Regions from separate parts of the Kitasatospora sp. NPDC057518 genome, predicted to be linked through region 3. Evidence: riboswitches for the same ligand, from Rfam matches in the RefSeq annotation. Region 3 holds a riboswitch; each other region holds the start of a gene.
The links. Region 3 has a riboswitch for thiamine pyrophosphate ahead of thiO (glycine oxidase ThiO). Riboswitches for the same ligand answer to the same signal wherever they lie in the genome.
Positions count from the first base shown of each region.

Region 1 (4,990 bases), on a different contig from region 3:
TCCGGGGCGTCCTGGTAGTGGGCGACGGACGGGCCGGCCGCCTCGATCCCGGCCCCGGCCAGCCGCCGGCACAGCTCGGCGAACAGCGGCCCGATCACCGGCCCGATGTCCTCCGGCTCGTAACTCGCGGCCACACCGGTCAGTTGGGCCACCCGGACGGACGGCACCGGCTTCACCACGACATCCCGCACGGACATGGTCCCCTCGCTCTCGATCGTCCGGAGCCTCGCCTCCACCCGGGCCAGCCGCAGCTCGTCGGCCGCGATCGCCGCGGCGAGCTGGGCCCGCCGCAACCGCAGCATCCCGCGCAGCTCGGCCGCGTCCACCCGCTCGTCCAGGACGGCCCGCACCTGCTGCAGGGTGAACCCGAGCTCCTTGAGCGCGATCACCCGGTTGAGCCGGGCCAGTTGGGACGCCTCGTAGAAGCGGTAGCCGCTGACTGGGTCCACCCGGGCGGGCCGCAGCAGCCCGATCGCGTCGTAGTGGCGCAGCATCCGCACCGACACCCGGCCGTGGCTGGCGAAGTCTCCGATGTTCAACATGGTGCGACCACTCCACCCCCTGCCACCGTGTCAGGGTCAACCCCCGCCCCCGCCCGTGGCCCGGGAAACACCGAGGGCGGGTGCCGAGTGGTCTCGGCACCCGCCCTGAGCAGGTGGTTCTCCTACCGGCGGAGAGCGTGGGATTCGAACCCACGGTACGGGGTCACCGCACGACAGTTTTCAAGACTGTTCCCTTAGGCCGCTCGGGCAGCTCTCCAGGCGGAGGTCAGCCTAACGGGTCCGGCGGGGTTCGGTGCACACGTTTCGGTGCGGGCGGGGGTTACGGCTGGTCGCCCTCGCGCTGGCCGAGAGTGACCTTGGTGGTGAGGGTCTGGCCGTTGCGGGTGTACTCGACGTCGACGGTCTCGCCGGGCTTGTGCGTCCAGATCCGGCTGACCAGGGCGGGGCCGTTGTCGATCGGGACGCCGCCGAGCTTGGTGATGACGTCGCCCGGCTTGAGGCCGGCCTTGTCGGCCGCGCCGCCGGGGGTGACGGCGGGCTGGCCCTGGATGTCCTTGGTCTGGATCTGCGCGCCGTCGCCCTTGTAGTCGTCGTTGCGCAGCACGTCGAGCTTGGCGTAGACCGGCTTGCCGGTCTTGATCAGGGTGTCCGCGACCCACTTGGCCTGGTTGATCGGGATGGCGAAGCCCAGGCCGATGCTGCCGGCCCGGCCGTTGGCGGAGGCGTTGGACTGGATCGCCGAGTTGATGCCGATCACCGCGCCGCCGGAGTCGAGCAGCGGGCCGCCGGAGTTGCCGGGGTTGATGGAGGCGTCGGTCTGCAGGGCGTTCATGTACGAGGCCTGCGAGCCGGTGTCGTCGCCGGAGGCCACCGGGCGGTCCTTGGCGCTGATGATGCCGCTGGTGACGGTGGACTCCAGGCCGTACGGCGCACCGATCGCGACGGTGGCGTCGCCGACGTTGACCTTGTCGGAGTCGGCCAGCGGCAGCGGGGCCAGCTTGCTCTTGGGCGGGTTGTCGATCTTGACCACGGCGACGTCGTAGCCCTCGGCGTGGCCGAGCACCGAGGCGCTGTAGGAGCTGCCGTCGGCGAACTTGACGGTCAGTTTGCCGCCGCTGAGGGTCGGCGCGACGACGTGGTTGTTGGTGAGGATGTGGCCCTCGGTGTCGAAGACGAAGCCGGTGCCGGTGCCCGATTCGCCGTTGCCCTGCGCCTTGATGGTGACGACGCTGGGCAGCGCCTTCTGCGCGATGGCGGCGATCGAGCCGGGGACGGGCTCGTTCTTCTGGGTGTCGCTGGCCTGGACGGTGGTGCTGCGGTGGTCGTTCGCGGAGCTCCTGCGGTCGGAACTGTCGGAGACGGACACGCCGAGCGCGCCGCCGGCCACACCGGCGACCAGCGCGACGGCCGCGATCAGGGCGACCAGGCCGCCGCGCTTCTTGCGCGGGCCGCCGGGGCCGCCGGGGTACTCCGCCGGGTAGCCGAGCGGGCCGGCCGGGCCGCCGGGGTAGCCGGCGCCGCCGGAGGTGGAGTCGTGGGTGGGGCCCCAGCCGCCGAGCGGCTGGCCGGCCCCGAAGGGGTGGTGGCCGTGCGCGGCGGGGGCGGCGGGCGCGGCCGGAGCGGCGCCGTACCCCTCGTGGGCGCCGGCGGCGGGGACGCCGTGGGTCGGGGTGGCGTACGGGTTGCCGGCCGGCGGCAGGGCCGGGGCGGCGGGTGCGGCGGCCACCGGGGCGGGCGGAACGGGCGGCAGGACCGGCGGCGGCGCGTCGATGTAGCCGGTGGCCGGGTCGACGGCCGGCTCCTCGACGGCGAGTACGGCGGGTGCGGCGGGTGCCACGGGCTCGGCGGGTGCCTCCGGTGCGGGCACCTTGGTGAAGGCGACGGTGGGCTTGTGCCCACCCCCGGCCGGGACCTCCTCGGCCGGAACGGCGTCGGCGGACGGCGCCGCCTCGGCGGCGGCCTCGACCGCGCCCGCCTCCGGCTCGGGCACCCGCCGGAACGCCATGGTCGGGTTGTGCCCGCCCTGAGCGGGGCCCGCGGCAGCGGACTCGGCCGCCCCCGGCCCGGCGGGCTGCTCCCCCTGCGGCCCGGTGGGCCCAACCTCGCGCTCGGTGCTCACGGACGACCTCCATAGCTGGCAGAACCAAGGACCATAGTTTTTCGCACTGTCGATTCGTTTGCCGTAAGGACCCCTCTGAAGAACTCATAAGAATCCTTAGCCGGCACCGACACCGGCACTGGCGTCAGCACCCTCAGCGGCACTGACACCGGCTCCGGCACCTGTACCGACGGCCGGGGCTCCCCTCCCCGTCGGGCGTCCGCGATGCGGACCGCCCCGCCCTCGGCCTTGGGCGTCGGCACCCGCGCCGGTTAGCCTGGCGCTCCAAACTGACACGCGGGAGCTTGGACCCACCAGGCTGAGAGTGCGCATGTCGACCGTACGCCACACGAGTGACGGACGTTCGAGGGGGCGCTGACCGCCGGAACCTGTCCGGGTAATGCCGGCGTAGGGAGTATCGGCCATGCCGCCTGCTTCGCCATCCTCTTCTTCGGGTACGAACGCCTCCGACTCCGGCGCGAACGCCCCCGCGCCGGGCGCGACCGCCCTCCTGGAACGCGCCGAGCACGTCGAAGCGCCCCTGGTCCTGGACACCGAACCGCCGCGCACGCTGCGCTTCCGGGACCACTTCGCGCTCTGGATGAACCTGGGCGTCAGCCTGATCGGCTTCTCCACCGCCGCCACCGTGCTCGGCGCCCCCGGCAGCGAGCTGTCGCTGGCCGCCGCGGTGACCGCGATCACGATCGGTACGGCGGTCGGCACCGCGATGCTCGCCGTGGCCGCGCTGATCGGCGCCCGCACCGGCGCCCCCGCGATGGCGAACCTGCGCGGGCTGTTCGGCACCCGGCTGTCCTACCTGCCGACGGTGCTGAACATCGTGCAGTGCATCGGCTGGGGCGTCTTCGAGCTGCTGACCATCTCGGCGGGCGCGCAGACCGTCGCGCACACCACCGGCTACCGCTGGCTGTTCGTCCTGCTCGCGGGCGCGCTGACCACCGCGCTGACCATCTGGCCGCTGGGCTCGATCGCGGTGCTGCGCCGCTTCGTGGCCGGAGCGGTCGCGGTGGCGATGGTGTACTTCACCGTCCAGCTGGGCCGCCAGGGCGTGCCGGACCCGGGCGCGGGCAACTGGCACGGCTTCCTCGGCGCCACCGACGCGATGATCGCGGTGTCGGTCTCCTTCGTCCCGCTGGCCGCCGACTACACCCGGCACTCGCGCACCCCGCGCTCGGCGTTCTGGGGCAGCTTCTCCGGCTACACGGTCGCCCAGGTCTGGTGCTACGTGCTCGGCCTGATGGCGCTGCTGCAGTCGGACGGCGACCCGAACCGGATCTTCGACTCCTTCCTCGGGGTCTGGGCCGGCTGGCTGTTCCTGCTGGTGCTGGTGCTGCGCGAGACCGACCAGTCCTTCGCCAACGTGTACTCGACCGCGATGTCGGTGCAGAACCTGCTGCCGAAGGTGGACCGCCGGGTGCTCTCCGGCGCGATCGGCGTGCTGATCACCGTGCTGGCGCTGCAGATCGACGAGTTCACCGACACCTACTACGGCTTCCTCGGCCTGATCGGCTCGGTGTTCGTGCCGCTGCTGGCGGTGCTCGTGGTGGACTACTTCCTCGGCGCCGGCCGGCGCGGCTGGAACCTCTCCGCCGACGCGCCGTCCCGCTGGCTGATGCTGCTGCCGTGGGCCCTGGGCTTCGCGGTCTACCAGTTCATCGCGCCGACCAAGGTCGCGGACTGGTGGACGGACTTCTGGACCTCCGCCCAGGAGGCGCTGCACTTCACCCCGCAGGAGTGGACCTCGGCCTCGCTGTTCGCCTTCCTGGTGCCGGCCCTGGCCACCTGGGCGCTCACCCCGCTCGGCCGCCGCGCCGTCCGGGGCTGACGGAGCGGAGCGAGCGGGGGCCCGAGCGGGCCCCGCAGGTGCGGAGACGGCCCCACAGGTTGGGGCCGTCTTTGTCCGCGCTTCACCTCCGCCGCCTATCGTTGGGCCTGTGACCAGCCCAGACCTGTCCTCGGCGGCGGCGCGCACCGTGCCGCCCGTCCAGGTGATCGCCCACCGCGGTTCCTCCCACGCCCTGCCCGAGCACACCCTCGCGGCCTACCGGCGCGCGCTCGACGAGGGCGCGGACGCGCTGGAGTGCGACGTCCGGGTCACCGCCGACGGCGCGCTGGTCTGCGTGCACGACCGCCGGATCGGCCGGGTCTCCAACGGCCGGGGCACCGTTTCGGCCATGACCCTCGCCGAGCTGGAGGCGTACGACTTCGGCGCCTGGAAGACCGGCCGCCCCAGCACCGACCCGGAGCTGCGCGGCGTGCTGCGGCTGGAGCGGCTGCTGGAGCTGGTGGTGGAGTGCGGCCGCCCGGTGGACCTGGCGATCGAGACCAAGCACCCGGTGCGCTTCCGCGGCCGGGTGGAGGCCGAGCTGCT
Region 1 covers NZ_JBHVEU010000064.1:4,170-9,159, forward strand. The annotation lists gene ACFU7Z_RS09465 (MerR family transcriptional regulator) at 1-542, opposite strand, end outside; tRNA gene ACFU7Z_RS09470 (tRNA-Ser) at 672-759, opposite strand; gene ACFU7Z_RS09475 (S1C family serine protease) at 823-2,622, opposite strand; TPP riboswitch at 2,889-3,033, shown strand; gene ACFU7Z_RS09480 (purine-cytosine permease family protein) at 3,026-4,444, shown strand; gene ACFU7Z_RS09485 (glycerophosphodiester phosphodiesterase) at 4,554-4,990, shown strand, end outside.
Region 1: another riboswitch for thiamine pyrophosphate. It lies ahead of ACFU7Z_RS09480 (purine-cytosine permease family protein); the one in region 3 lies ahead of thiO (glycine oxidase ThiO).

Region 2 (4,990 bases), on a different contig from region 3:
GCCGACCCCCGGGCCCTCGCCGGGTTCTACCGCCAGGTCACCGGCTGGGACCTCGGGCAGGCCGACGACGACTTCGTCCAACTCGGCGCGGGACCGGTCCGGTTGGCCTTCCAGCGGGTCGCCGGCTACCGGGGGCCCGGCTGGCCCGACGCCGCGAAGCACGCCCACCTCGACTTCGCCGTCGCCGACCCCGAGGCCGCGGTGAAGGAGCTGCTCGCGGCGGGGGCGACCAGGCCGGAGTTCCAGCCCGGCGAAGGCGATTGGACCGTTCTCGCCGACCCCGAGGGCCACCTGTTCTGCATCGCTTCGGCCTGACGAGGAGTCGACCACCCATGGCCTCGATCCACAAGGAACTCGTCATCGACGCCCGCCCCGAAGCGGTGTGGTCGGTGCTCAGCGACTACGGCGCGGTGCACGAGCGGCTGGCGCCCGGGTTCGTCACCGACACCGTGCTGAGCTCGGACACGCGCACCGTCACCTTCGCCGACGGCACGATCGTGCTCGAACGGCTCGTCGACCTCGACCACGAGGCGATGCGGGTCGCCTACACGGTCGTCGGCGGCAGCCTCCACCCGTCCCACCACCACGCGTCCATGCAGGCCCTTCCGGAGGCCGGCGGCCGGACGAGGTTCGTGTGGCACACCGACGTCCTGCCCGAGGCCCTGGCCGCACCGATCGCCGAGTCCGTCGAGCACGGTTCGGCGGTGATCCGCCGCACGCTGGAGGCCGCCGCACCGGTCGCCGGCCCCGACGCCGGGAGGTAGCGGAGGACCGCGAAAGCGCCGCCCCGAGCTGATCGGGGCGGCGCTCCGGCGTCCCGGGTCAGTCCACCAGCGGGAGGTAGACCTTGTTGCCCTGGGCCGCGAACTCGGCGGACTTCTCGGCCATGCCGGCCAGCGCCTCGGCGTCGAACTCACTGGAGACGGCGGTGGATCCGTCGCCGTGCTCGTCGCGGATCTTCTGGGAGATCTTCATCGAGCAGAACTTCGGGCCGCACATCGAGCAGAAGTGCGCGGTCTTGGCGGGCTCGGCGGGGAGGGTCTCGTCGTGGAAGTCGCGGGCGGTCTCCGGGTCGAGGGCCAGGTTGAACTGGTCCTCCCAGCGGAACTCGAAGCGGGCGTCGGAGAGGGCGTCGTCCCAGGCCTGGGCGCCGGGGTGGCCCTTGGCCAGGTCGGCGGCGTGGGCGGCGATCTTGTAGGTGATCACGCCGGTCTTGACGTCGTCCCGGTTGGGCAGGCCCAGGTGCTCCTTGGGGGTCACGTAGCAGAGCATCGCGGTGCCCCACCAGGCGATCATCGCGGCGCCGATGCCCGAGGTGATGTGGTCGTAGCCGGGGGCGACGTCCGTGGTCAGCGGGCCGAGGGTGTAGAACGGCGCCTCGTCGCAGATCTCCTTCTGGAGATCCATGTTCTCCCGGATCTTGTTCATCGGGACGTGGCCCGGGCCCTCGATCATCACCTGGACGTCCCGCTCGCGGGCGATCCGGCCGAGCTCGCCGAGGGTCTTCAGCTCGGCGAACTGCGCCTCGTCGTTGGCGTCCGCGATCGAGCCCGGACGCAGGCCGTCACCGAGCGAGAAGGTGACGTCGTAGGAGGCGAGGATGGAGCAGAGCTCCTCGAAGTTGGTGTAGAGGAAGTTCTCCTGGTGGTGGGCCAGGCACCAGGCCGCCATGATCGAGCCGCCGCGCGAGACGATGCCGGTCTTGCGGCGCGCGGTGAGCGGGACGTAGCGCAGCAGCACGCCGGCGTGGACGGTCATGTAGTCGACGCCCTGCTCGCACTGCTCGACGATGGTGTCCCGGTACACCTCCCAGCTCAGCTCCTCGGCGCGGCCGTCCACCTTCTCCAGGGCCTGGTACAGCGGCACGGTGCCGATCGGCACGGGGGAGTTGCGCAGGATCCACTCGCGGGTGGTGTGGATGTTGCGGCCGGTGGAGAGGTCCATGACGGTGTCGGCGCCCCAGCGGGTGGCCCAGGTCATCTTCTCCACCTCCTCCTCGATCGAGGAGGTGACGGCCGAGTTGCCGATGTTGGCGTTGATCTTCACCAGGAAGTTGGTGCCGATGACGGCCGGCTCCACCTCGGGGTGGTTCACGTTGACCGGGATGACGGCCCGGCCGCGGGCCACCTCGGCCCGCACGAACTCGGGCGCCAGGCCCTCGCGCAGCGCCACGAACTCCATCTCCGGCGTCACCACGCCCCGCTTGGCGTAGGCGAGTTGGGTGACGGCGGCACCATCGCGGCCGCGCAGCGGACGGCGCGGGCGGCCGGGGAAGACGGCGTCCAGGTTGCGCAGGTTCCCGCCGCGCGGCGAGGTGTGCTTGATCCCGTCGTCCTCGGGGCGCGACTCGCGGCCGTCGTACTCCTCGACGTCGCCGCGCTGGCGGATCCAGGGGTCCCGCAGCGCGGGCAGGCCGCGCCGCACGTCGGGCTCGTACGACGGGTCGGTGTACGGGCCGGAGGTGTCGTACAGCGGGACGGTCCCGCCGTTGGTGAGCCGCACCTCGCGGTACGGGACGCGCAGGTCGGGGCGCGATCCCTCGCGGTAGGCCTTGTGCCAGGCCGGGGTCGGGTAGCCGGTGCGCTCGCTGCTGGGGGCGCTCCGGACAGACTGCGGCTGTGCTTCGAACGTGGTCATCTGACCTCTACTCCCTACGCCGGCATTACCCGGTCAGGTTCCTGCGGTCGACGCAGCCGTCGGTCCGTCCGTCGACGTCCCGGTCAGCGTCCTCTCAGCCCGGTGCTCCGAGCTCCCGCGTCGCAGGCGGTGTTGCCTGCACACGACGCCCAACACCGTAGCGAGCGGATCGCCGCAGGTCCAGAGCGCCTCACGGGCCGGCGGCCGACCGCGTCCACCGACCCCGCGGCCGAAAGTGTCCTCCCTCGCCCCCATAATGCTCACCAATACTCCGCAGACGCTCCATCAAAGTGTGTACGGCCCAACCGGGTCGCACTCACCCGGGGTTTCGCGGCTTTGACGACTTTTGGGGGAAATGCATCGTGCGCATGCGTCACGTGGCCGGGCTGAGCGCCGCCGTGGTCTCCGCGGTGGTGGGCCTGCCACTGCCTGCGGCCGCGGCCGAGCCGACCGCCGTCCTGTACGTCCAGGGCGGTCTCTGCAAGGACAGCGGACCGGGCACCCAGGCCCAGCCGCTCTGCACCGTCCAGGCCGCCGCCGACCGGGTACTGCCCGGCCAGACCGTGGAGGTCTCGCCGGGCACCTACCCCGAGGATGTGACCGTCCGGCGCTCCGGCGAGCCCGGCAAGCCGATCACCTTCCGCGGCACGGGCCGCATCGGCAAGCTGTCCTCCCTCCCGGGCAGGACGTCGACCTTCCCTGTCATCGCCGGCCCGCTGCGACAGGCGGTGAAGATATCCGGCCAGCACGACGTCGTGTTCTCCGGCTTCGACGTGACCCACTTCGAGCTCGACGGGGTCAGCCGGGTCGAGCTCTCCGGCAACTGGATCGAGCAGCGGGACGACAAGATCGCTCGGCCGGCCGTCGCCGTCACCGGCGCCAGCGACCACGTCCGGATCGAGCGTTCGGTCGTCCGCGCGACCACCGGTGGTGTGAAGGTCGGTGCGGGCATCGCCGGGACGGTGATCGCCGGCAACGACTTCATCTCCTCGCTCGGGGGGCCGGCCGTCTCGGTGACCGACGCACCGGGCACGGTCGTCACCCACAACACCACCAACCTGACACCCGAGGTCACCATCGACCTGGCCGGCTCGTCCGACCACTCGACGATCACCAACAACATCGTGGCCGCGAGCGCCATCCAGGTGGCCGCCGGCTCGACCGACGGAACCACCCTCGACTACAACGCCGTCTGGTCCTACAACCCCGACCGCTGGCCCAGCTACAAGTGGGCTGACGTCGCCTACAAGATGGCCCCAGAGCTACAGGCCGGGACCGGCCAGGGCCAGCACGACGTGAACTACCAGATCCCGTTCGACCTCGATTTCTCGCCCCTGTCGGTGCCCATGTCCTCCGCGGGCAACTGGCAGGCCCGCAGCGTGATCGACTCGGCCGGCCCCGAGGCGCCCGGCGTTCCGACCGTCGACCTGCTCGGCCACGACGCGTTCGACCACGAGGACGTCGCCAACACCGGACCGAACGGCGGGTTTCGCGACCGCGGCGCGTACGAGGTCATCGGCACCCTAAGCGCCAACCTCACGGTGACCCCGGAGAACGACGTCGACCCGCTCGCCGTGACGGTCAGGGCCAACCCCGTCAGCCCCTCGCGGATCACCGGCTACTCCTACGACTTCGGCGACGGCCCGGCCAAGCCGTGGGAGAACCGGTCCTCCGAGCGCCATGTGTACGCCAAGCCCGGCACCTACACCGTGCGGCTGACCATCACCGACGAGTTCGGCACCACCCGAACCGAGGAGCGGAACGTCACCGTCGACTACACCCCGGCCGGCTACACCGCGATCGCGCCGACCCGCATCCTGGACTCCCGCCAGCCCGGCGGCCGCTACCCGCGGCTCGGCCCCGGCGAGACCATCGACCTGGACCTGCGCAACCGCGTCTCCGGCTCGGCCGGCACCCTGGTGCCCCCGGGCGCCACGGCCGTCGTGCTCAACCTGACCGCCACCGAGGGCACCGCCGACAGCCACCTGGACGTCTACCCGTCCGCCGCCGCCCGGCCGACCACCTCGAACGTGAACTTCGGCCCCGGCCAGGACGTCGCCAACCTGGTGACCGTGCCGATCGGCCCGGACGGCAGGGTGGTGGTGCGCAACAACGCGGGCTACGTGCACACCGTCGCCGACGTCCTCGGCTACTTCACGGCCGGCAGCCCCGACCGCTTCACCTCCGTCGCCCCGGCCCGGCTGCTCGACACCCGCTCCGACGCCACCCCGCTGACCGGAGGCACCCCCCGACGGCTCCAGGTGGCCGGCGCCGGCGGCGTCCCGGCGGGCGCCACCTCGGCGGTGCTCAACGTGACCGCCACCGAGTCCGCCTCGGCGGGCTTCGTCACCGT
Region 2 covers NZ_JBHVEU010000135.1:2,424-7,413, reverse strand. The annotation lists gene ACFU7Z_RS16400 (VOC family protein) at 1-315, shown strand, start outside; gene ACFU7Z_RS16395 (SRPBCC family protein) at 333-764, shown strand; gene thiC (phosphomethylpyrimidine synthase ThiC) at 823-2,637, opposite strand; TPP riboswitch at 2,632-2,766, opposite strand; gene ACFU7Z_RS16385 (PKD domain-containing protein) at 3,006-4,990, shown strand, end outside.
Region 2: another riboswitch for thiamine pyrophosphate. It lies ahead of thiC (phosphomethylpyrimidine synthase ThiC); the one in region 3 lies ahead of thiO (glycine oxidase ThiO).

Region 3 (4,990 bases):
GGCCCGGGGCCGGGCGGCCCGGCTTGGTCGGGGTCGGCCAGACCGGGCCGGTGCAGAAGTAGTCCACCCCGGGCTCGGCGATCGCCGCGTCCACCTCGGACTCGGCGTGGCAGGAGCGGCCGATCAGCACGTCCTCGCCGAGGATCGCCCGGGCGGCCGGCACCGGCAGGTCGTCCTGGCCGAGGTGCAGCACGTCCGGCCGGGCCGCGTGGGCGACGTCGGCGCGGTCGTTGACGGCCAGCAGCTTGCCGTGCCGGCGGCAGGCGTCGGCGAAGACCTCCAGAGCCTCCAGCTCCTGCCTGGCCTCCAGGCCCTTGTCGCGCAGCTGGACGATGTCCACCCCGCCCGCCAGCGCCGCGTCCAGGAACTCGGCGAGGTCGCCCTGCTCCCGGCGGGCGTCGGTGCACAGGTACAGCCGGGCGTCGGCGAGCCCGGCGCGCGGCGTGTCCGCCGCCATCAGATCAGCATCGCCTGGGCGCGGCGCTTCACCTCGGTGCCGCGGTTCTCCCGCAGCGCCTGGATCGGGCTGCCGGGCAGCGACGGGTCCTCGGTGAAGAGCCACTCCAGGATCTCCGCGTCGTTGTACCCGCAGTCCCGCAGGACGGTCAGGGTGCCGGACAGGTGCTTGACCAGGCCCGGGCCGTCGATGAACGCGGCCGGGACCTGCAGCGACTTGTTGGGGCCGCGCCGGACGGCGATCAGGCCGCCGTTCTTGACCAGGTCACGCACCTCGGTGACCCGGACCCCCCACTGCTCCGAGATGTCGGGCAGGTACATCCAGTCGGTGACCAGGGATTCAATCTTGCTTTCGATCTCACTCACGCCACCAGACTGCCACCTCCGCGGCCCACCGCGCACCAGACCTGCCCCGCGCCTACCCCGCGACGGCCGCCTTCAGCGGTACCGCGGGGTCGGCCGCCCGGGCCGGGTCCAGCGCGGTGCCGCGCTCGATCAGCCGCCGCCCCTGGGCCAGGTCGCGCGGCCGGTCCACGGTCAGCAGCGCGCTCGGCACGCCGTCGCGCAGCCAGAGCACCGACCAGTCGGCGCCCCGCGGGTCGCCGCGCCGGACCAGCTCGTCGCCCTCGGCGTGCCGGCCGGCGTACTGGACCATCCGCCCGAACTGCTCGGACCAGAAGTACGGCACCGGGTCGTAGGCCGGCGCGTCCGCGCCCAGGACGACGGCGGCCACCGCCTCGCCGGACCGCAGCGCGTGGTCCCAGTGCTGGACGGCCAGCCGGGCGCCGGCCCGGGCCGAGGGGTAGCTGACGCAGTCGCCGGCCGCGAAGACCCCGGGCACCGAGGTGCGCAGCCGCCCGTCCACCACGACGGCGCCGGTCGCGTCCAGCTCGACCCCGGAGCCGGCCAGCCAGCCGGTCGCGGGGCGGGCCCCGATGCCGACCACCACCTCGTCGGCGGGCAGGTGCGAGCCGTCCGCCAGCAGCACCGCGCCGGGCTCGACGGCGGCCACGCCGACCCCGCAGCGCAGCTCGACCCCGGCCTCGGCGTACCAGGCGGCCATCGCCGAGCCGAGCTCCGTCGGCAGCGCGCCGGGCAGCGGCGCCGGACCGGCCTCGACCACCGTCACCTCGCAGCCCGCCGCGCGGGCCGCGGTGGACACCTCGGCGCCGATCCAGCCCGCGCCGACCAGCACCAGCCGCAGCCCGGGGCGCAGCAGCGCGCGCAGCGCCAGGGCGTCGTCCAGGGTGTGCAGCAGGTGTGCCCGCTCGGCGCCGGGCAGGGCGCGCGGCACGGCGCCGGTGGCGATCACCAGCGAGCCGTACGGGAGGTCGCCGCCGTCGGTGTGCAGCACGCCGGGGGTGAGGCCGGTGGCGCGGCGGCCGGTGAGCAGCTCGATGCCGAGCTGCCCGTAGTCGATGTCCAGGGCGGTGGAGTCGGCCTTGCCGAGCAGCACGTCCTTGGAGAGCGGCGGCCGGTCGTACGGCGCGTGCGGCTCCTCGCCGACCAGCGTGATCCGCCCCTGCCGGCCGCCCTGCCGCAGCTTGAGGGCGCACTGCGCCCCGGCCAGCCCGGCTCCGACGACGACCACCCGATCCGTTCCGCTCAGCTCTGCCACGCCCGCCACTGTACTCAGCGCGACGCGGCGGCCTCCGGGCCGTCCGCCCCGCGTACGGGCCTTCGGCCGGGCCGACCCCCGGCGTTAAGGTGGGAGGACCACACGGGAGCCCGGCGGACCGGGCTGAGAGGCGGGCTGACACGGCCTGCGACCGTCCGAACCTGATCCGGGTCATACCGGCGAAGGGAGAAGAGCAGCCTTGTCACGCTTGCCATCAGGCACCCATGCCGACGTGCTGGTGATCGGCGGGGGCGTCATCGGCCTCGCCGTCGCCTGGCGCACCGCGCGGCGCGGGGCGCGGAACGTGATCGTGGTCGACCCCGCCCACGGCGGCGGGGCCGCCGGGGTCGCGGCCGGGATGCTCGCCCCGGTCACCGAGCTCCAGTACGGCGAGGAGCCGCTGCTGCGCCTCGGGATGGCCTCGAACGAGCGGTACGAGACCTTCGCCGCCGAACTCTCCGAGGCGAGCGGCGGCCTGGACACCGGCTACCGCCGCTGCGGCACGATCGCCGTCGCGCTGGACTCCGACGACCGCGAGGAACTGCGCGAGCTGTACGCCTTCCACCAGCGGCTGGGCCTGGACTCGACCTGGCTGACCGGCCGGGAGGCCCGCAGGCTGGAGCCGATGCTGGCCCCCGCCGTCCGCGGCGCCCTGCACGCCGCGGACGACCACCAGGTGGACCCCCGACGCCTGCTCACCGCCCTGGTCGCCGCCTGCGGGCGCGCGGGCGTCCTGCTGCACCGCGCCGAGGCCGTCGAGCTGCTGGTCGAGGACGGCCGCGCGACCGGCGCCCGGCTGAGCACCGACGAGACCGTGACCGCCGACCAGGTCGTGCTCGCCGCCGGCCCGCACAGCCACCGGCTGCCCGGTCTGCCCGAGGGGGTGCTGCCCGCGATCCGCCCGGTGAAGGGGCAGGTGCTGCGGCTGCACGTGCCGGAGGCCTACCGGCCGTTCCTCTCCCGCAACGTCCGCGCCGTGGTCCGCGGCCGGCACCTGTACCTGGTCCCCCGGGAGAACGGCGAACTGGTCGTCGGCGCGACCACCGAGGAGCAGGGCTACGACACCACCGTCACCGCCGGCGGGGTGTACGAACTCCTGCGGGACGCCCACGAGTTGGTCCCGGGGATCACCGAACTCCCGCTGCGCGAGACCTCGGCCGGACTGCGCCCCGGCTCGCCGGACAACGCCCCGCTGCTGGGCCCGACCCCGCTGCCCGGGCTGGTCGCCTCCACCGGCCACTACCGCAACGGCGTGCTGCTCACCCCGGTGACCGCCGACCTGGTCTCCGAGTACCTGGTCACCGGTGAAGTCCCCGAGCTCGCAAGGCCGTTCACCCCCACCCGGTTCTCCTCCGAATCCCCCGTCGCGAAGGCCTCCGCATGACCGAGATCGCCCCGAACGAGCACGCCCCAGACGAGAACGCCGTGCACGAGGACGCCCCGAACCCGGTCGCCCCGGCCGAGATCGCCCTGACCGTCAACGGCGAGCCCCGCCGGGTGCCCGCCACGACCACCCTCGCCGAGCTGGTGGCCTCCGTCAGCGCCGCCAACACCGGCGTCGCCGCCGCGCTCAACGAGGCCGTGGTGCCGCGCGGTTCGTGGCCCGGGACGGCACTGGGCACCGGCGACCGGATCGAGATCCTCACCGCCGTCCAGGGAGGCTGAGCCATGGCCGACGATCTGCTGACCATCGCCGGGACGGCCTTCTCCTCCCGACTGATCATGGGCACCGGCGGCGCCCCCAGCCTGGAGGTCCTGGAGCGCGCGCTGCTCGCCTCCGGCACCGAGCTGACCACCGTCGCGATGCGCCGGGTCGACGCCACCACCCAGGGCTCCGTCCTGGACGTGCTGACCCGCAACGGCATCCGGGTGCTGCCCAACACGGCCGGCTGCTTCACCGCCGGCGAGGCCGTGCTGACCGCCCGGCTGGCCCGCGAGGCGCTCGGCACCGACTGGGTCAAGCTGGAGGTGATCGCCGACGAGCGCACCCTGCTGCCCGACCCGATCGAGCTGCTGGACGCCGCCGAGACGCTGGTCGACGACGGCTTCACCGTCCTGCCGTACACCAACGACGACCCGGTGCTGGCCCGCAAGCTGGAGGACGTCGGCTGCGCGGCCATCATGCCGCTGGGCTCGCCGATCGGTTCGGGCCTGGGCATCCGCAACCCGCACAACTTCCAGCTGATCGTGGAGGGCGCGGGCGTCCCGGTGATCCTGGACGCGGGCGCCGGCACCGCCTCCGACGTGGCGCTGGCGATGGAGCTGGGCTGCGCCGCGGTGATGCTCGCCTCCGCGGTGACCAGGGCTCAGGACCCGGTGCTGATGGCCGAGGCGATGCGGCACGCCGCCGAGGCGGGCCGGCTCGCCCACCGGGCCGGCCGGATCCCGCGCCGCTTCCACGCCGAGGCCTCCTCCGCGATGGCCGGCCGGGCCGACCTGGACACCCGCGAGCACCCGGCGTTCTGAACCGTCGCGCATGTCACAAGCCGGTCCCGGAGGCGGTGTCCGCCGGGACCGGGCGGTCCCGCACCCTAGACTCTCCGAGTGGACATGGCACTGCACGACCCCCTGATCGGCGCCCTGCTCGACAACCGGTACCGGGTCGAGCAGCGGATCGCGACCGGCGGGATGTCCACCGTCTACCGGGGCACCGACACCCGGCTGGACCGGGTGGTCGCGCTCAAGGTGATGCACCCCTCGCTGGCCGGTGACGAGGGCTTCACCGCCCGCTTCATCCGCGAGGCCAAGGCGGTCGCCAGGCTCACCCACCCCAACGTGGTCAACGTCTTCGACCAGGGCGCGGACGGCGGCCACGTCTTCCTCGCCATGGAGTACGTGCCCGGCCGCACCCTGCGCGACCTGCTGCGCGACCGCGGCGCGCTGTCCGTCCGGGCCGCGCTGGACGTGCTGGAGCCG
Region 3 covers NZ_JBHVEU010000119.1:6,928-11,917, reverse strand. The annotation lists gene thiE (thiamine phosphate synthase) at 1-457, opposite strand, end outside; gene ACFU7Z_RS15055 (Rv2175c family DNA-binding protein) at 457-822, opposite strand; gene ACFU7Z_RS15050 (NAD(P)/FAD-dependent oxidoreductase) at 875-2,083, opposite strand; TPP riboswitch at 2,167-2,279, shown strand; gene thiO (glycine oxidase ThiO) at 2,283-3,458, shown strand; gene thiS (sulfur carrier protein ThiS) at 3,455-3,739, shown strand; gene ACFU7Z_RS15035 (thiazole synthase) at 3,743-4,540, shown strand; gene pknB (Stk1 family PASTA domain-containing Ser/Thr kinase) at 4,625-4,990, shown strand, end outside.